Regions from separate parts of the Streptomyces sp. 11x1 genome, predicted to be linked through region 4. Evidence: riboswitches for the same ligand, from Rfam matches in the RefSeq annotation. Region 4 holds a riboswitch; each other region holds the start of a gene.

Region 1 (4,907 bases), 7.4 Mb from region 4:
GGCGGCCCAACTCCTCGGCCGGGACGGCCTCCAGTCCGGTCACCCGGCGCGAGGCATCGTCCCAGACCGGGCGGACGCCGAGCAGGGCGAGGGCCTCGGCCACGTCGTCGCCGGCCGTGCGCATGGCGCTGGTGCCCCACAGGGAGAGACCGACGGAGGTGGGCCATTCGCCGTTGTCGGCGCGGTAGCGCTCCAGCAGGGAGTCGGCGAGGGCCTGGCCGGTCTCCCACGCGAGGCGGGAGGGGACGGCCTTGGGGTCGACGGAGTAGAAGTTCCGGCCGGTCGGCAGGACGTTGACCAGGCCGCGGAGCGGGGAGCCCGAGGGGCCGGCCGGGACGAAGCCGCCGTTCAGGGCGTGCACGGTGTGGTGGAGTTCGGCGGTGGTGGCCCGCAGCCGCGGGACGACCTCGCGGGCGGCGAACTCCAGGATGGCCGTGACCTGTTCACCGTGCTCGTCCGGTACGGAGTCCGGGTCCCAGCCCAGCTCCTCCATCCGCTCGACCAGGGCGCGGGCCTTCGCCTCCGCCTCGTCGGCGGTGGTGCGGGTCGCGGCGGACTCGTCGAGGCCGAGTGCCTCGCGCAGGCCGGGCAGAGCCTGGGTGCCGCCCCAGATCTGGCGGGCACGCAGGATGGCGAGGACCAGGTTGACGCGGTCGGCACCGCCCGGCGGGGTGCCGAGGACGTGCAGGCCGTCGCGGATCTGGGCGTCCTTGACCTCGCACAGCCAGCCGTCGACGTGCAGCAGGAAGTCGTCGAAGCCGTCGTCCTCGGGGCGGTCGTTCAGGCCCAGGTCGTGGTCGAGCTTGGCGGCCTGGATGAGGGTCCAGATCTGGGCGCGGATCGCGGGGAGCTTCGCCGGGTCCATGGAGGAGATCTGGGCGTACTCGTCGAGGAGTTGCTCCAGGCGCGCGATGTCGCCGTAGGAGTCGGCGCGGGCCATCGGCGGCACGAGGTGGTCGACGAGCGTGGCGTGGACGCGGCGCTTTGCCTGGGTGCCCTCGCCCGGGTCGTTGACCAGGAAGGGGTAGACCAGGGGCAGGTCGCCCAGCGCGGCGTCCGGGCCGCAGGCCGCCGAGAGGCCCGCGTTCTTGCCGGGCAGCCACTCCAGGTTGCCGTGCTTGCCGAGGTGGATCATCGCGTCGGCGCCGAAGCCACCGTCGTCGGCGCGGGCCGCGATCCAGCGGTAGGCGGCGAGGTAGTGGTGCGAGGGCGGGAGGTCCGGGTCGTGGTAGATCGCGATCGGGTTCTCGCCGAAGCCGCGCGGCGGCTGGATGAGGATCAGCAGATTGCCGAAGCGCAGCGCCGCGAGGACGATGTCGCCCTCCGGGTTGGCGCTGCGGTCGACGAACATCTCGCCGGGCGCCGGCCCCCAGTGCTCCTCGACGGCCGTGCGCAGTTCCTGGGGGAGTTCGGCGTACCAGCGGCGGTAGTCGGCGGCCGGGATACGGACCGGGTTGCGGGCCAACTGCTCCTCGGTCAGCCAGTCCTGGTCGTGGCCGCCCGCCTCGATCAGCGCGCGGATCAGCTCGTCGCCGTCGCCGGAGGCCAGGCCCGGCACCTCGGCGTCGGTCCCGAAGTCGTAGCCCTCCTCGCGCAGTCGGCGCAGCAGGGCGACGGCGCTGGCGGGTGTGTCGAGGCCGACCGCGTTGCCGATGCGGGAGTGCTTGGTCGGGTAGGCGGAGAGGACGAGCGCGAGGCGCTTGTCGGCGTTGGCGATGTGGCGCAGGCGCGCGTGGCGTACGGCGATCCCGGCGACGCGGGCGGCGCGCTCGGGGTCGGCGACGTAGGCCGGGAGGCCGTCCTCGTCGATCTCCTTGAAGGAGAACGGGACGGTGATCAGGCGGCCGTCGAACTCGGGGACGGCGATCTGGCTGGCCGCGTCGAGCGGGGAGACGCCCTCGTCGTTCTCCTCCCAGACGGACCGCGAACCGGTCAGGCACAGGGCCTGGAGGATCGGCACGTCGAGGCCGGTCAGGGCGCCCGCGTCCCAGGACTCGTCGTCGCCGCCGGCCGAGGCCTCGGCGGGCTTGGTGCCGCCCGCGGCGAGGACGGTGGTCACGATGGCGTCGGCGGCGCGGAGTTCCTCGATCAGCTCGGGTTCCGGGGCCCGCAGCGACGCCACGTAGAGCGGGAGCGCCCGGGCGCCCTTGTCCTCGATCGCCCCGCACAGGGCGTCCACGAAGGCGGTGTTGCCGCTCATGTGGTGGGCGCGGTAGTAGAGCACGGCGACGGTCGGGCCGTCGGCGGTGGCGCGGGCGGTGCGCTCCAGCGGGCCCCAGGAGGGCGCGGGCGCGGGCGCGTCGAAGCCGTGGCCGGTGAGCAGGACCGTGTCGGAGAGGAAGCGGGCCAACTGCTCCAGGTTGGCGGGGCCGCCGTGCGCGAGATAGGCGTGGGCCTCCGCGGCGATGCCGACGGGGACGGTGGAGGCGGCCATCAGCTGGGCGTCGGGGGCCTGTTCACCGGTGAGGACGACGACCGGGCGACCGTCGGCGAGCAGCAGGTCGAGGCCGTCCTGCCAGGCACGGATGCCACCGAGCAGGCGTACGACGACCAGGTCGGTGCCGTCGAGGAGCGCGGGGAGGTCCTCCAGCGCGAGGCGGGAGGGGTTGGCGAAGCGGTAGGGGACCGGGCCGGCGGCCGCGCGGGCGCTGAGCAGGTCGGTGTCGGAGGTCGACAGGAGCAGGATGCGGGGCTGCGCGGAGCGCTCCCCGGACGATGGCTGCATGCGGCTGCTGGCCTTCCTCGGGGTCCGCGCCCCGGGCGGTGTCGGTTCGAAGTCTCCCCGGCCCGGGCGGACCGAGCGGTACGGGGAAGGGAGTTCCTGACTCGCCCGACCCTCCTGGGACGGGCTCACAGTGGCGGGACCGCGCCGGACTCACACCGGGCTTCCTCCCCTAGGGAATGTGACGGCAGACCCTAGCGCCGTGGGTGGCGTCGATGGATCGGATGATCCACCGATCAGCATAGTAAGGGTCGCCTCAAAAGGGCGGAGGATACGTCCGTTGTGCCGGTGGGTATGCTCGCCGCCATGTCCACGCCTCCCCTGCGTTCATCGTCCCAGGCCACAGCGGTCACACGGGACCGCGGCGACGCCTGCCCGGGGACGCTGCGGCTGCATACGGCGGACGACGGGGCGCTGGCCCGGGTCCGGGTGCCCGGCGGTGTGCTGGGCGTCCGCCAGGCGGAGGCGCTCGCGGAGGCGTCGCGACGGCTCGGCGACGGTGATCTTCACCTCACTTCCCGCGGCAACGTCCAGTTGCGTGGGCTGGCCGACGGCTGCGGGGGCGAGCTGGCCGAGTCGCTGGACGCGGCCGGACTGTTGCCGTCCGCCGGGCACGAACGCGTGCGCAACATCGTCGCCTCGCCCCTGTCCGGTCTCGACGGACGCGGTCTGCGCGACGTACGGCCCTGGCTGTCCGCCCTCGACACCGCGTTGTGCGCGAGCGAGGCGGCGCGGGGGTTGTCGGGCCGGTTCCTGTTCGCGCTCGACGACGGGCGCGGCGATGTGACCGCGCTGGACGCCGATGTGACCGTCCGGGCGGCCGAGGACGGTGGCGCGCTGCTGAGCCTGGGGACGGCCGGGGAGAGCCTGGCGCTTCCCGGCGAGGACGCGGCCCGTGCCGCGCTGACCGCCGCCGAGACTTTCCTGGAGGCGGCGCGGGAGAGCGGGGCCCGGGTCTGGCGTGTGACCGAACTCCCCTTCCAGGACGGGCTGCTCGAGCAGGTCCGGGACCGGCTGACCGCCGTCGGCGTCGACTCCGTGGGCCGGGTGCGAGACGAGAGCGGGACGACGACCGCAGCCGAGGGCGGCCCGGTCCCGGGCACCGTCGGCGACGCCCTCTGCGTGCACGCCCCCCTCGGTCGTCTCACACCTCCCCAGTGGCGGGAGTTGAGCGCCCTCGCGGCCGCGACACCGTCCCGTGAACTGCGGCTGACGCCGTGGCGCGGCGTCGTCGTACCCGTACCGGGCCTGAGCGAGGAGCAGGCGGCCGACGCGCTCGGCCGGCTCTCGGTCACCGGCCTCGTCACCGATCCGGCCTCCCCCTGGCTACGTGTCGGGGCCTGCATCGGACGGCCCGGCTGCGCGAAGTCCCTGGCGGACGTACGGGCGGACGCCACCGAGAGCCTGACGGCGGCAGGACGCGCGGGGCTCCCCCTGTACTGGTCCGGCTGTGAGCGCCGCTGCGGCCACCCCCGAGGCGAACGGATCGACGTGGTGGCGGTGGAGGGCGGCGGCTACGAGCTCTCCCGCACCGTCCCCGGCCGAAGCCCGCGCACCGCCCCCATGGCGGACCCGTCCCGACTCGCCGCCGCCCTGGGGGAGATCACCCCCTAGACCACCGAGAAGCCGCACGACACGGACCCGATGGCGCACACAACCCGCACAACGCGCACGAACCGCACGACCCGCACGAACGACCCCCGTACGCCGACCGAGAGCAGCGAGAAGACCACCGTGACCACCTACGACTACGAGAAGGACGGCCCGGCGATCTACCGCCAGTCCTTCGCCACCATCCGCGCGGAGGCGGACCTCGCGGCCCTGCCCGCCGACGTCAGCCAGGTCGCGGTCCGGATGATCCACGCCTGCGGAATGGTCGACCTCGTACGGGACTTGGCGTACACGCCCGACGTGGTGACCCGCGCCCGTGAGGCCCTGCGTGCCGGGGCGCCCATCTTCACCGACGTGCGGATGGTGGCCAGCGGGGTGACCCGCAAGCGGCTGCCCGCCGACAACGACGTGCTGTGCACGCTCTCCGACCCGGCGGTCCCCGAGCTGGCGGCGAAGCTGGGCACCACGCGCAGCGCCGCCGCGCTGGAGCTGTGGCGGGACCGGCTGGAGGGCTCGGTCGTGGCCGTCGGCAACGCGCCCACCGCGCTGTTCCGGCTGCTGGAGATGATCGACG
Region 2 (4,907 bases), 7.4 Mb from region 4:
AGTAGATGCCGAACTTGGCGTCCCGGAACCACTCGGGGGCGGCAGGGTGCCGGTTCACGGACTCCCAGGTCGGGGTGTAGGCCCTCGGGGCGGTCGGTGAACCCCCGGCCGCGAACGCGTCGTCGGCCCCGGTGGCCGCGACGACGGCCGTGGCACCGACCATCAACGTGCGCCTGCTGATCGATTGCGACATAACCACGAACCTCAGGCATGCGGACCATCACTGTCAACGGTCACACAGTGATGAATAGCCCCGCAGGGCAATGTTATTTGTCTGCTTTGAGGCACTAAATACCTGTTCACCCAAGGTGATACATCACATGTCTGCGACAGTGATGGCGTTGGTCGTTCTCCCCTGAGGGCGGAGGTCGGCGCTCCGACGGTCAGCGGTGGAGGGCGGGGCGTTCGACGAGTTCCACCTCCGTGCGGACGCCCTCGGTCTGGGCGCGGACGCCCGCCTCGGAGACCGCGGCGACGGCGTACCCGTCCCAGGTTCCGGGTCCGGTGACCTCGCCGCGCCGGGTGGCGTCCACCCAGGCCTGGACCTGTCGGTCGTAGGCGTCCTCGAACCGTTCGAGGTAGCTCGGCGTGACCGTGCCGCCCCAGCGGCCCGCCGCGTTGACGAGCATGTCGTGTCCGTCGCCGATGCGGGCCGTGCCGTCCTCGCAGACGGCCTCGGCCTGCACCTGGTAGCCGTAGCGGGCGCTGAGGAAGATCTCGACGTCCACCACCGCGCCGCCGTCGGTCTCGAAGACGACGAACTGCGGGTCGCTCAGGCCCTCGGGGGCGTGCGCGGACGGCCGGGGCCGCAGCACGGTGACGGCGGTGATCTCCTGCCCGAGCAGCCAGCGGGTGACGTCCGTCTCGTGGGCCACGGAGTCGTTGACGGCCATGGCGTCGGTGAAACCGGGCGGGGCCTCGGCGTTGCGGTGCCGGTGGTGCAGCAGCAGCGGCCGGCCCAGGTCGCCGCTGTCCAGCAGGGCCTTCAGCTTGACGTACTCGCGGTCGTAGCGGCGCATGAAGCCCACCTGGACCCGGCGGTGGCCCAGCCGCTGCTCCGCCTCCAGCAGCCGGAGCGCGGCGGCGGGGTCCGGGGTGAGGGGCTTCTCGCACAGCACGGGCAGGTCGTGGGCGAGGGCGGCGAGCACGTCCGCCTCGTGCGCGGGGCCCGGCGAGGCGACGAGGACGGCGTCTACGCCGGGTGCGGCCAGTGCCTCGGCGGTGTCGCCGTAGGCCGCGCACCCCTCGACGCCTTCGGCGATCGCCCGGGCCCGGTCGGTGTCGAGGTCGACGACGGCCGCCACATGGGCGCCGCTGATCACCTCGGAGATCCTGCGCACATGGTCGGCGCCCATCCGGCCGGTGCCGACGACGGCGACACCGAGGGAGTCCTGCACGGACATGGCGTTCCTTCCTTTCGTGGACCGCTACGGCGCCCGGGGCAGGGGGCCCACCGGGTCTCGGTCTCCCCTCGGGAGCCCTGCTTCACGCCTGCGCGGAATATCGTTTCCCCCTCGCGACGATCACCGGCTAGGCTCCCCCGGCGCACGTCAGGCGTGTGCACATCAAGGTGGGGGCACGGGGGACATGGCCGACGATTTCGCCGATTCCGGAGCGGGTTCGAGAGCGGGTTCGAGAGCGGAAACGGAAACGGACTCGGCAGCGGATCCGGGGGCGGGCGTGGGGGCCGATCCGGAAACGGGGCGCGGGGCGGATCCGGAACCGGGTCCCGGGGGCGGTGCGCGACGCGGCTCGGCGAAGGAGATGAGTACGGGCGGCCAGGTGGTCTCGGCGGTGGCGACCGTCGGCGTGCTGCTGGGCGGGGTGTGGTTGCTGGGCGACCTCCTCGACACGACCCCCGAGACCCGGGAGCCGGCCGTCTGCTCGTCGTCGGCCGACCCCACTCCGGCGGCACGAGGCAAGGTCTCCGGCGCACAGCTGTGCGCCGCGCTGAACCGCGCCGACCTGCCGGAGCTCCTCGGGACGCCCACCGAGCAGGCGGTCATCGCCTCGGGCAGCGAGAACGAGTCCACCTGGTTCGACGGCACCAAGACCGTCACCCCCGAGGCGACCGTCGAACTCGACACGTACACCGTGGAGCTCTCGGCGTCGTACGAGGACCTCCCGGTCGCCGAGGCGGTCGGCTATCTGGGCTCCGGCGCCGAGACCAGGAGGGTCCTCGGACACACGGCGGCCCTGTACTCGGGCCGGACCATCGGCATCTCGTTCCGCCTCGACGGCAGCGACCCGGAGTCCGCTCCCGGCGGCGTCGCCCGGCAGCTGCTGGTCGCGACCGACCCGAAGGACAGCGGCAGCACCTTCGAACTAGTCATCTACCGCCAGGACTCCCAGATTCCGGACGACGCGGCGCTGTTCCGTGTCGCCGAGAAGGTCCTGCCGACGCTCCCGGGCTGGAAGCCCGCGACCTGACGGGTCCTCGGAAGCGCGTGTGATAGCTTGCCGACGCCAGTCGAACCCATGTGCGCACACGGCAGTACGCGTACGGGTCAGGGAATCCGGTGTGAATCCGGAGCTGACGCGCAGCGGTGAGGGTGACGGGCGGGACAACGGCCACTGGACGGCGGTCACGATCGCGGTCCGGGAAGGCGTCTCGTCCGGGTGACCCCGAGTCCGAAGACCTGCTGGCGGTCCCCGGCACCGAGGGGTGCCCGGGGAAGCACCGTACGACCGGGCTTCGCGCATGAGCCCTCGACGCCGAAGGAAGTCCCGTGCCGCTCGCACGCCCCGTCCGCCATGCCGTCCTGTTCCTGACCGCCGGTGCCCTGGCGCTGACCGGCTGCGGGGGCTCCGCTTCCCCAGCGTCGCCGGACCGCGGTCCGGCCCCCGGCGGATCCGCCGGTCATCCGGTGACGCTCGACAACTGCGGGCGCGAGGTGCGGGTCGACAGCCCGCCCGAGCGCGCCGTCTCCCTCAACCAGGGCACGACCGAGATCCTGCTCTCCCTCGGGCTCGCCGACCGTGTGGTGGGCACCGCCACCTGGACCGATCCGCTGCCGAAGGGGCTCGGGAAGGCCAACGCGAAGGTGCCCCGGCTCGCCGATGACGCGCCCTCCTTCGAGAAGGTCCTCGACGCCGAACCCGACCTCGTCGTCTCCTCGTTCGCCTCCACGCTCGGCAAGGGCGGGGTGGCGACCCGGGAGGAGTTCGAGAAGCTCGGCGTGCCCACGTATCTGTCGCCGTCGGACTGTGTGGGCAAGGACAACAGCGGGGACGGCGACGGCGTCCGCACCGAGCCGCTGACCATGGAGACGGTCTACGGCGAAGTCCGCGATCTGGCCCGGATCTTCGGGGTCGAGGAGCGCGGCGAGAAGCTGGTGGCCGAGCTGAGGTCCCGGGTGAGGAGGGCGACCGCCGGACTCGACGCGCGTGGGGTCACCGTCCTGTACTGGTTCGCCAATGACCAATCCCCGTACCTCGCCGGGTGCTGCGGCGCCCCCGGGATCATCACCCGTGAACTGGGCGCGAAGAACGTCTTCGACGACACCGACGAGGAGTGGCCCCAGGTCAACTGGGAGACCGTCGCCGACCGCGACCCGGACGTCCTCGTCATCGGGGACCTGGTCCGCAAGCAGCAGACGGCCGAGACTGCCACGAAGAAGATCGAGTTCCTGGAGTCCGACCCGGTCACCCGGAACATGACGGCGGTGCGCGAGAAGCGGTACGTAAGGCTGCCGGGCCAGGCCATGAACCCCACGATCCGCACCGTCGAGGGCGTGGAGAAGCTCGCGACGGCGCTGCGCGAGTACGGCCTCACGGGATGACGGCCCCGGAACCCGAGACGGAGCCCGGCACGAGCCCGGTGGCCGACCAGGTGACCGGAACGTCGGCCCCCGCCAAGGGACGGCGGGCGGCTGCGGCGAGGGCCGTCGGTCGAGGGCTGTGGTGGGGGTCGGCTTGGTCGGCCGGGGGCGCGGTGCTGTGTCTGTCCGTCGCCCTCGCGATCACCATCGGGCCGGCCGACATCGATGTGGTCGACGTCTGGTCCACGGTGGTGGCCCATCTCGGCTGGGGGCACACGGAGTTGACGCCCATCCGGGACGGCATCGTGTGGAACCTACGATTGCCGCGCACCCTGCTGGCCGCCGTGTGCGGGGCCGGACTGGCCGTGTGCGGCGCGGTGATGCAGTCCCTGCTGCGCAACCCGCTCGCCGACCCCTTCGTGCTCGGCGTCTCCTCCGGCGCGTCGACCGGCGCGGTCGTGGTCGTCGTGCTCGGCGCGGGAGGCGGCGCGCTGTCGGTCTCCGGCGGCGCGTTCCTGGGCGCGGTGGCCTCCTTCGGCCTCGTGCTGCTGCTCAGCCACACCCTCGGCGGCACCACCGACCGGGTGGTGCTGGTCGGGGTCGCGGCCATGCAACTGTTCTCCGCGCTCACCTCCTTCATCGTGATGACCGCGGCCGACGCGGAGACGACCCGCGCGGTGCTGTTCTGGCTGCTCGGCTCGCTCAGCGGTGCCGACTGGACGGATGTGACGGTGTGCCTGGTGGTGCTGGTGGCGGTGCTACTGGTCTGCCTGGGGCACACCCACGCGCTGGACGCGTTCGCGTTCGGGCACGACGCGGCGGCCTCGCTCGGCGTCTCCGTGGCCCGCGTCCGGCTCGTCCTGCTGTGCGCCACCGCCCTGCTCACGGCCGCCCTGGTCGCCTCGGCCGGGGCCATCGGCTTCGTCGGCCTGGTGCTGCCGCACGCCGCACGCGCACTGACCGGCTCCGGCCACGGTCGGCTCCTGCCGGCCTCCGCACTGGCCGGGGCCGTATTCCTGGTGTGGGTCGACACCCTCGCCCGTACCGTCCTGGACCCGCAGGAGGTGCCGGTCGGGGTGGTGACGTCCCTCATCGGCGTCCCGGCGTTCGTTGCCATCATGTACCGGACCAGGAGCGCCCGATGAC
Region 3 (4,907 bases), 1.8 Mb from region 4:
GCTCATGTCAGCGGCCTTTCCAGGACGAATCCAGTACGAGGGTGAGGGCGGCCACGGCCGCCAGAAGAGCGACACTGGCCGTGGTGAACCGCACGGAGACCCGGGCCTCGGGCACCAGGACACGCAGGGTGCCGTCGTACCCGCGTCCGGCGAGCCCGGTCTGCAGCCGTGCCGCCCGGTCGAAGGCCCGGACGAACGCGGTGGCGCCGAGCCCGGCGAGGGAACGCCAGGTGGCGGCCCGGGTGGTGTGCCCCAGTCGCGCAGCCTGCGCCTCCCGGATCCGGCGCACCGAGTCCAGGAGCAGAAAGCTCATCCGGTACGTCACCAGCGCCACGTCCACGACCGGCGCGGGCACCCCGGCCCGGACCAGCCGGGGCAGCAGGTCCGACATCGGGGTCGTGAAGGCGAACAGGAGCACGCCCAGGGAGGCGGCCGAGGTGCGCAGCAACAGCTCCCCGGCGCGGACCGCTCCGCCGGCGGCCGGGGTGACGAACCCGTCCGGCCCGCCCACCTGCACGAGCAGCGGCAGCGCGCCGGTCACGCAGAAGCCCAACGGCACCCGGTAGGCCCGCCACAGCCGACGGCCGGGCACGCCCGCGGGGCCCAGCAGGACCACGAGCGAGGTCAGCAGGACCAGGGCCGCGCCCGGCCAGGGCGGCAGGGAGATCGCGAGCGCGGTGAGACCGAGCCCGAGCACGGCCTTGTCCACGGGATGACGGCGGCGCCAGCGACTGCTGTGCGCCGCCGCGTCGATCGGCAGCACCCGGATCAGCCCCGCCCGGCCGGGCTGGCCCCGGAGCGACCGGACGAGCCTGCGTCGCCGGTCGGGTCCGAGGCGCCGGACGCCCCCGACGCGCCCTTCGAGGCCGCGGCGGCCGGAACGCTCGCCGCCGGGCCGGACGCGCTCGCGGTCGAGGCCGCGACGGTCGCGTCCACCGGCTCCTCCGGAGCCTTGTCGGTCTGCCCGGCAGCGTCCAGCAGCGCCCGCGCCCGGGCCTCGCCCTGGCGCCGGCCCCGGCGGATGCCGAAGTAGTAGGCGAGGACGCCCGCGCCGAGGGCGGCCTGGAGGGAGAAGAGCGCCGACTCGATCTCACCGGACGGCGGCTCGTAGAGAGGGGAGAACCACGGCTCGTAGTCCGGTTCGATCTCGGTGATCGCCGTCTCCGCCTCGCCGTCGGCGCCCGTGAACGGCTGCTCCTTGTGGTCGCCGAGGCCGAGGGCCAGCGGCAGGACGGCGAGCGCGGCCACGACGAGCAGCAGCAGTACGTTGATCTTCGTGTTCCGGCTCATCGGGCCACCGCCTCGCTCTCGTTCTCCGCCCCGGCACCGGTACGGCTCCGCCGGTCGGTCAGGAGCACGCCGAGCCGGGTGAGTTCGCCCTTGCTCGACTGCACCAGCAGGCGCATCACCAGCACGGTGAGCAGACCCTCGCTGACCGCGAGCGGGACCTGGGTGACGGCGAAGATGGAGCCGAACTTGCCGAGCGCGCCCAGGAAGCCGCTGCTCGGGTCGGGGAAGGCGAGCGCCAACTGCACGCTGGTGGCGCAGTAGGTGACCAGGTCGGCGACGAACGCGCCGAAGAAGACCGTCACCATCAGCGGCACGCCGAAGCGCCGCAGCAGCCGGTAGACGCCGTACCCCGCCCAGGGGCCGGCGATCGCCATGGAGAAGACGTTGGCGCCGAGCGTGGTCAGACCCCCGTGGGCGAGCAACAGGGCCTGGAAGAGCAGGGTGATGGTGCCGAGGACCGCCATGATCGGCGGCCGGAACAGGATGGCGCCGAGACCGGTGCCGGTGGGGTGGGAACAACTCCCGGTGACCGACGGCAGCTTCAGCGCGGACAGGACGAAGGTGAAGGCACCCGAGGCACCGAGCAGCAGTGTGCTCTCGGGGTGCTCCCTGACCTCACGGGTGAGTGCCCGTACTCCGTGGACGACGAACGGCGCGGACGCGACGCCCCAGGCGATCGCGTGCGCCGGAGGAAGGAAACCCTCGGCTATGTGCATGGCTTAGCAGACCCTCTCCAGCACCTCGTGGATGGTTGACGCGCCTTGGCCGGTCTCCTGGCTTACGGGTGACACCGCCCGTGCTCCGCCTTCCCGGGTCCGAAGACCCAGTGGCTGTCCGTGAGGACCGGAGCCGGACTTCCCGATCACAGTGGCGAGGGCCGCACCGGCATCACACCGGATTTCCCGTTCACCAAGGCGTGGTGACAGTAGTGCCCAGATAAGGACGCTGACAAGCGGAGGCGAGGGGTGCGCGGGCGTCGTGCGACAGCTCACACCCGGGCGCACGCTCCGGCGCACGCCCCGCACGTCGGCGGGAGTCCACGGCCTGACCGAAAGCAGACGCGAGCTTTACTGCGAGCCAGTTGCAGCTACCAATATGGCGCACAAGGCTGAGGGGGTGCGACCGCACATACCCACGAAAGAAGAGGCGCACGCTCCATGGCTCCTGGCACCGACACCGCCCCCTCGGCCACCGCCGGGACGGGCGGACTCTCCTGGCGGCGGATCAGCGGCTTCCTGACGCGCGGGGAGTGGGCGAGCCTGGCCGGAATGGCCGGGTTCATCCTCGCGCTGCACCTCATCGGCTGGTTCACACTCGTGGTGATCGTCGCTCCCGAGCACTACAGCGTCGGCAGCAAGACCTTCGGTATCGGTATCGGCGTCACCGCCTACACCCTGGGCATGCGGCACGCCTTCGACGCCGACCACATCGCCGCCATCGACAACACCACCCGCAAACTGATGGGGGAGGGGCGGCGGCCGCTGTCGGTCGGTTTCTGGTTCTCCCTCGGCCACTCGTCGATCGTGCTCGCCCTGACGTTCCTGCTCACCCTCGGCGTCAAGTCGCTCGCCGGGCCGGTCCGCGACGACGGCTCCGTGCTGCACGAGACGACCGGCTGGATCGGCACCACCGTCTCGGGGACGTTCCTGTACGTCATCGCCGTCGTCAACCTGGTGATCATGGTGGGGATCTGGAAGGTCTTCCGCGAGATGCGCTCGGGCGCCTACGACGAGGCCGCGCTGGAGGAGAAGCTGCACAGCCGGGGCCTGATGAACCGGCTCCTCGGGCGGTTGATGAGGTCCCTCACCAGCTCCTGGCAGATGTACCCGATCGGCCTGCTCTTCGGCCTCGGCTTCGACACGGCGACGGAGGTCGCGCTGCTGGTCCTGGCCGGTTCGGGCGCCGCCTCCGGGCTGCCCTGGTACGCGATCCTGTGCCTGCCCGTCCTGTTCGCGGCCGGGATGTCGCTCCTCGACACCGTGGATGGCTCGTTCATGAACTTCGCCTACGGCTGGGCGTTCTCCCAACCGGTCCGCAAGGTCTACTACAACCTCACCGTCACGGGCCTGTCCGTGGCCGTGGCTCTGGTCATCGGCACGGTCGAACTCCTCGGCCTCGTCGCGGAGAAGGCCCATCTGCACGGCATTTTCTGGGACCGGGTCGCCGGCGTCGATCTCAACACCGTCGGCTATGTCGTCGTGGGCCTCTTCTTCGTCACCTGGGCGGTCGCCCTGCTGGTCTGGCGGTGCGCGCGGATCGAGCAGAAGTGGACGACCGGCTGACGCCGCACCTAGGGCACGTGCAGCCCGTCAGTGCGCGTGCAGCCCGTCCGTGAGATGGCCGTGGCTGTGCCGCCACCCGGCACGGACGCGTCGGGCGCCCACCAGATGGGGGTGACCGGAGGGGAGCCCGGCGTGCACGTGGGACGTCGACGACGCCGGCCACAGCCGTACGGCCGTCAGCGCCGCGCCCAGCGCGAGCGAACCCAGGGCGAGCACCGCCCAGTTCAGCCCGGCCGTCGCCCCCAGCCATCCGGCCAGCGGATACGTCAGCAGCCAGCAACCGTGCGAGAGGGAGAACTGGGCGGCGAACGCGGCCGTACGCTCCTCGGGCGACACCGAGCGGCGGACGAGACGCCCCGCCGGAGTGAGCACCGCCGAGCACGCGGCACCGAACGCGGCCCAGAGCGCCAGCAGCGCGGACAGTCGCCAACTCCCGCCCTGAGCAGCGGTGACGGCCCCGAGCCCGGCGAAGACCACGGCCAGCGACAGCGCGCCCGGCAGCATCACGGCTCGGTCCTGCACCTTCTCCAGCACCCGGGGCAGTACCAGCGCCACGGCCATCGACCCCGCCCCGTACGCCCCGAGCGTCAGCGGCAGGGCGCCCGCGGACAGGTCGAGCACATCACGGACGTAGACGACGGAGTTCACCGTCACCATCGCCCCGGCCGCCGCGACCGCGAGGTTCAGGACGAGCAGGGCCCGCAGCTCGGGCACGCCGAGGAAGAGACGCGTCCCGGCGGTGGCCCTGGCGTACACGCCGCCCGCGCGCGGGGCGGTGACCGCGGCCCGCTCGGGCAGGGCGGTGGAGACGACCAGCGCGGCCGAGGCGAGGAACCCGAGGACCGTGCCGGTGAACAGCCCGTCGTAGGTCGTCACGGACAGCAGCGCGGCTGCGAGCGCGGGGGAGAAGAGGCTCTCCAGGTCATAGGCGAGCCGGGACATCGACAGGGCCCGGGTGTAGTCGCGTTCCTCGGGCAGCACATCGGGGATGACGGCCTGGAAGGTGGGCGTGAACACGGCCGACGCGGACTGCAGGAGGAACACCAGGACGTACACCTGCCAGACCTCGCCGACGAACGGCAGTGACAGGGCGATCCCCGCGCGCACCAGGTCCGCCGTCACCATCAGGGCCCGGCGCGGCAGCCGGTCGGCGACCGCGCCCGCGATGGGGGCGATGACCACGTACGCCACCATCTTGATCGCGAGTGCCGTACCGAGGACGGAACCGGCGCGGGCGCCCGCGAGGTCGTACGCCAACAGCCCGAGCGCCACGGTCGCGAGCCCGGTCCCCACCAGGGCCACGATCTGGGCGGCGAAGAGCCGCCGATAGACACG
Region 4 (4,907 bases):
TCTCACCGCGCACGAGCACACCGCCGATGCGCGGGCTGATCGCATTGAGGAGCAGGGCGAGTTGCAGGTCGCCCTGCCCGACGACGGCGGTGAAGGGGAAGTGCGTGCTCACGCGGTGGGCCCTCCTACGGGTGAATGGGTGAGATGCGGGCGGCTCGACGGCTCGTGCGCGGTCAACCTGGTGCTGTGCTCCCTGCCTGAGCGGGGATGGCCCGGCGATGAGCCCGCGCATGGGCGGCGTTCTGGTGTGCTCCCCGCCCCTGCGGGGACAGCCGGAGACGGCGGCGCCCTCATCCCGGCATCCCCGGCGGAACGAACGGCAGCCCGCTGGGCGCACCCGACTCGATGAGCCGCCACAGCGCGTCCGTGTCCGCGTGCTCCTCGATCAGGTCGCCGAGCCGGTCGAGCTGCTCCTCGCGCAGCGCGGCGAACGAGGTGTCCGGGGCCGGTACGAACCGGCGCCCCGAGGCGGCGGCCACCTCGCGCAGGAAGGCCCGCCGGAACCCGTCCGACTCCAGCGACCCGTGCCAGTGCGTGCCCCAGATCTGCCCGACCCGGCACCCGTCCAGGAACGGCTCGCCGCCCAGCACCTCGGCGACCCCGTGATGGATCTCGTACCCCTCGACCCGCTCCCCGAGGGCCTCCCCGACGGGCCGGGTGAGCGTCTTCTCCGGGGCGAACCGCACCCGGACGGGAAGCACCCCGAGCGCCGGTACATGCCCCCGGCGGCTCTCGACGTCGTCCTCGATGTGCTCCCCGAGGACCTGGAAGCCCCCGCAGATGCCGAGGACCGGCCGCCCCTCGGCGGCCCGGCGCAGCAGCGCCTCGGCGAGTCCCCGTTCCCGCAGCCACTCCAGCGCCCGGACCGTGCCCCGGGTCCCCGGGACGACGACGAGATCGGCGTCGGCCAGTTCCTCGGCCCGGTCCACGAACCGCACGACCACACCGGGTTCGGCGGCGAGCGCGTCCACATCGGTGAAGTTGGACATCAACGGCACCGCGCACACGGCGACCCGCAGCACGTCCTCCCCGACGGGCGGCGCGACGTTCGACTCCCGCACCGTCCCCCGCAGCGAGACCCGCAGCCCGTCCTCCTCGTCGATGCCGAGCCCGTGCCGGAAGGGCAGCACCCCGTACGTCGGCCGCCCGGTGAGCCCGCGCAGCATGTCGAGCCCCGGCTCCAACAGGGAGACGTCCCCCCGGAACTTGTTGACGAGGAACCCGGCGACGAGGGCCTGGTCCTCGGGGGAGAGCAGCGCGACGGTCCCGAAGAACGACGCGAACACCCCACCGCGGTCGATGTCCCCGACCACGAGCACGGGCAGCCCGGCGTTCCGGGCGATTCCCATGTTGACGATGTCGGTCCGGCGCAGATTGATCTCGGCCGGAGAGCCGGCCCCCTCGCAGATCACCGCGTCATACGTGCCCCGCAGCTCGGTGAGGCAGTCCAACACGGTTCCGAGCAGCCGCTGTTGCCGCCCTCCGTGATAGCCGCGCGCACTCATCTCGCCCACGGACTTCCCCAGCAGCACCACCTGACTGCTGCGCTCGCCACCGGGCTTGAGCAGCACGGGGTTCATGAGCGCGGTGGGCTCCACCCGGCAGGCCTGGGCCTGCATGGCCTGCGCCCGTCCGATCTCGGCTCCCTCCTTCGTCACGAAGGAGTTGAGCGACATGTTCTGCGCCTTGAACGGCGCGACCTTGACGCCCCGGCGCACCAGCCACCGGCAGATCCCCGCGGTGACCACGCTCTTCCCGGCGTCGGAGGTGGTCCCGGCGACCAACAGCCCGCCACTCATCCCTGCCTCCTCGACCGCAGCAGCGACACACCCGCACCGATCCCCAGAGCCAGCCATCCGACCCGCCTTGACAACCGCACGGCCCGCTCGATGTCGCCCACTTCGACGGCGCGTCCTTCCCCATTGAGCACAGGTCGATGCTCGACCCGCCCCCCGTACGACAACGTGCCCCCCATCCGTACTCCGAGCGCCCCCGCGAACGACGCCTCCACGGGCCCCGCGTTGGGGCTCGGATGTCTGTGCGCGTCGGCGCGCCAGGCCCGTACGGCCCCCCGGGCGTCCCCGCCGGAGGCCGCGGCCAGCACCGCCGTCAGTCGTGCTCCCGGCCACCCCACCACGTCGTCCAGCCGCGCGGAGGCCCATCCGAACCGCCGGTACCGCTCCGACCGGTGGCCGACCATGGCATCCAGGGTGTTGACGGCCCGGAACCCCAGCAGTCCGGGCACACCCGCCACGGCTCCCCACACGAGCGCCCCCACCACCGCGTCCGACGTGTTCTCGGCGACGGACTCCACGACCGCCCGCGCGATCCCGTCCGCGTCGAGCGCCTGGGGATCCCGTCCGCACAGATGCGGCAGGCGGTCCCGCGCGCCGTCGACGTCCCCCGCCTCCAGGGACCGCCCGATCGCCCGGGCCTCCCGTCCGAGCGAAGTCCCCCCGACCACGGCCCAGGTGGCGGCGGCGGTCAGCGCGACGGAGGCGGCACGCGAGGGCCGCACGGCGGACGAGGCGACGGCCCCGAGCGCCACGGCGCCACCCGCGCACACGGCGGTGTGCAGCGCGCCCCACCCTCGGTGGTCCCGCCACAGCACCCGCTCCACGGCACCGGCGGCCCGCCCGAACGCGGCGACCGGATGCCCCCGGCGAGGATCGCCGAGCAGCAGGTCACCGAGGATTCCGGCGGTGGCGCCGTACGCGAACACGCGATCGGCACGCACGGGTTCAGCCGATCGCGAGATCGGACGAGGGCCCGGTACGGGGACTCAGACGGCAGCCGCGCATGGCGATATGTCCTCACTCAGGGTGTCCACGCCCTGGTTCGACGAGACCGACGGCGAGAGTTCCTGGCTCCCGGGAGGTTCTTCCCCGGTGACAGTGGCGGGACCGCGCCGGACTCGCACCGGCTTCCTCTCCTGCCGTCGTAGATGGCCCCGGCAGTCCACCACGCTCCCGGAAGACCCGTCAACTTGCTGTTGACCTGCGGCGCAGGGGTGTGCTCAGCCCCACATCGCTGAAATATCGCCAGACGCCCGAATCGGCTCTTTCTGCGCTCATTTCCGCGGTGTCGGGCGGGAACACTTGAGGGAACGGCAGTACGAAGACTGAGCGCCGACGAGCGGCAGCGGCTGGACACGGCGCTCGGGTCGTCGCGGTGGACGCGTGTCGGCGCGCTGACTTGTGAGGTGGAGGTCAGGGTGCTCGACAGGGAGTCCTCGGCGCGGAGTTGGATCAAGAGCAGCTATTCGGGCGACACCACCGTGTGCGTGGAGGCGTGCTTCGGGGAGGGCTGGGTTCTGGTGCGTGACTCGAACTGGAAGAAGAACGCTGTGCTCTCCTTCCGTCACACCGCGTGGTGTGGTTTTCTGGCGGGGCTTGTGGACCCGGGTGCGGACGGCTCTTGAAGAACCGTTCGGGGGACGGGAGGTACACGCGATGGAAGATCGGACCAAGGGATCCGCCTCGGCGCGTGCGCGGGCATCGAGGGATCGGCGGACACTGTTGTCCGCCGCCGCCCCGTTGGTGCTCTTCAGCACGGTCGCCGGAGTCCTCGCCGTGGGGGTGGGAGCTCTCGCCGCCCTGCTGGTGCCGGGGACGGAGGCGCGGGGTGTCGTCTGGCTGGCGGTGACCGCCCTCCTGGCCACCGGGGCCGGCCTGTGGTGGGGGCTCACCCCGGTCACGGAGCGGCTGAGGGCCCTGGACCGGGCTCTGGTCGGGGCTCGGCTGCGGGGCCCGGAGGAGCGCTGAGGCCGAGAGGCCGCGCCGCGTCGGCGCGGGCGCGCAGCACCTTGCCCAGACCGGCCGCGAGCGAGGTGAGCAGAGCGGCGGCGATCGCTCCGGTGATCGCCGTGGTGAGCGGTGCCGCGGCGCCGAACCCGGTCGTGGGCACGACCCGACCGGCCACGGCGATGCTCAGCAGCAGGACGCTCGCGCAGAACGTGCCCAGCAACAGGCGGGCGGACAGGAGCCTTATCTCGCCGTCGACCCGGGCGCTCTCGACCCGGATGAGGGCCTCGGCCCACTCCGCCTCCTGCATGGCGTACGCCTTCAGCGTGCAGTCGTCCAGCGGCGCCGGGCCGCCGGCCTCCGGGGGGTCGGCCGGGGCGGCGCCGTCCGGTTCACCGTCGCCGGGACCGGTGCGGCGCGCCGTCAGCCGCCTCCACCACTCGTGCCATCCGAAGACCGCCATGGGCCCTCCCCCCGATTCCGCCGGGCGTCCCGGCCCGGTGCTCAGTCGTTGTCCAGGCTCTCCCTGACCGTGTCGAGGAACTCGATCATCCGGTCGCCTTCGTACGCGTGGTCGCTGATGTCCGCGAAGCATTCCTGGTAGCGGACCGTGAGGTCGAGGTCCTCGCGGTTCGACAGTCCGCCGTTGGGGCCCTCCAGGTAGAGCAGGTCGTCGTCGTCCCGGAACCCGAGCAGGATGAACGGGCTGAGGGTGCTGAAGTGTGCCCCGGCCGAGAACGGCAGCAGCCGGATGCCCATCCGGGGCCGTCCGGCCAGTGCCTTCACGTGGTCCAGCTGGTGCCGCATGACCCGCGGGCCGCCGATCACCCGCCGTACGGCGGCCTCGTCCAGGACGATGTCGACGCGCGGCCCGGCGTCGGAGTCGATCAGCCGTTCCTGCCGGGCGAGACGGAGTTCCACCGACCGTCGCACGGCGGTGGGTTCCGAGGTGGGGGAGAGGAGGGCGGTGGCGTAGTCCTCGGTGTGCAGGAGGCCCGGGAGGACGATGGGGTTGTAGATGCGGATGGAGGTCGCCGCCCCCTCGTAGCCCAGGTACTGGGCGAACGGCTGGGAGACCAGGTTGCCCCAAGGGGCCCACCACGACGGCCCCTTCGAGCCTCGCGCGGCCTCCTCCAACTCACCGACCAGCGCCGGGTCCGTGAT

Evidence for each region. A riboswitch is a leader RNA that binds a small molecule or an ion and turns the genes downstream of it on or off. The one in region 4 is predicted to bind cobalamin.
Region 1: linked by a shared signal. The riboswitch ahead of cobN (cobaltochelatase subunit CobN) and the one ahead of P8T65_RS36885 (cobalamin biosynthesis protein) in region 4 are both predicted to bind cobalamin.
Region 2: linked by a shared signal. The riboswitch ahead of P8T65_RS04855 (ABC transporter substrate-binding protein) and the one ahead of P8T65_RS36885 (cobalamin biosynthesis protein) in region 4 are both predicted to bind cobalamin.
Region 3: linked by a shared signal. The riboswitch ahead of P8T65_RS44815 (energy-coupling factor ABC transporter permease) and the one ahead of P8T65_RS36885 (cobalamin biosynthesis protein) in region 4 are both predicted to bind cobalamin.

What each region holds. Positions count from the first base shown of each region.
Region 1 is NZ_CP122458.1:1,016,501-1,021,407, forward strand. Features, by position in the region: gene cobN (cobaltochelatase subunit CobN) at 1-2,725, opposite strand, end outside; cobalamin riboswitch at 2,795-2,936, opposite strand; gene cobG (precorrin-3B synthase) at 3,017-4,336, shown strand; gene P8T65_RS04895 (precorrin-8X methylmutase) at 4,457-4,907, shown strand, end outside.
Region 2 is NZ_CP122458.1:1,008,295-1,013,201, forward strand. Features, by position in the region: gene P8T65_RS04840 (alpha-L-fucosidase) at 1-193, opposite strand, end outside; gene P8T65_RS04845 (Gfo/Idh/MocA family oxidoreductase) at 384-1,403, opposite strand; gene P8T65_RS04850 (DUF6215 domain-containing protein) at 1,765-2,430, shown strand; cobalamin riboswitch at 2,476-2,662, shown strand; gene P8T65_RS04855 (ABC transporter substrate-binding protein) at 2,730-3,782, shown strand; gene P8T65_RS04860 (iron chelate uptake ABC transporter family permease subunit) at 3,779-4,906, shown strand; gene P8T65_RS04865 (ABC transporter ATP-binding protein) at 4,903-4,907, shown strand, end outside.
Region 3 is NZ_CP122458.1:10,178,705-10,183,611, forward strand. Features, by position in the region: gene P8T65_RS44800 (ATP-binding cassette domain-containing protein) at 1-6, opposite strand, end outside; gene cbiQ (cobalt ECF transporter T component CbiQ) at 8-763, opposite strand; gene P8T65_RS44810 (energy-coupling factor ABC transporter substrate-binding protein) at 769-1,290, opposite strand; gene P8T65_RS44815 (energy-coupling factor ABC transporter permease) at 1,287-2,006, opposite strand; cobalamin riboswitch at 2,036-2,241, opposite strand; gene P8T65_RS44820 (HoxN/HupN/NixA family nickel/cobalt transporter) at 2,448-3,572, shown strand; gene P8T65_RS44825 (MFS transporter) at 3,600-4,907, opposite strand, start outside.
Region 4 is NZ_CP122458.1:8,410,623-8,415,529, forward strand. Features, by position in the region: gene P8T65_RS36875 (putative cobaltochelatase) at 1-112, opposite strand, end outside; gene P8T65_RS36880 (cobyric acid synthase) at 291-1,799, opposite strand; gene P8T65_RS36885 (cobalamin biosynthesis protein) at 1,796-2,737, opposite strand; cobalamin riboswitch at 2,838-2,970, opposite strand; gene P8T65_RS36890 (DUF397 domain-containing protein) at 3,215-3,421, shown strand; gene P8T65_RS36895 (hypothetical protein) at 3,519-3,764, shown strand; gene P8T65_RS36900 (hypothetical protein) at 3,694-4,206, opposite strand; gene P8T65_RS36905 (helix-turn-helix transcriptional regulator) at 4,248-4,907, opposite strand, start outside.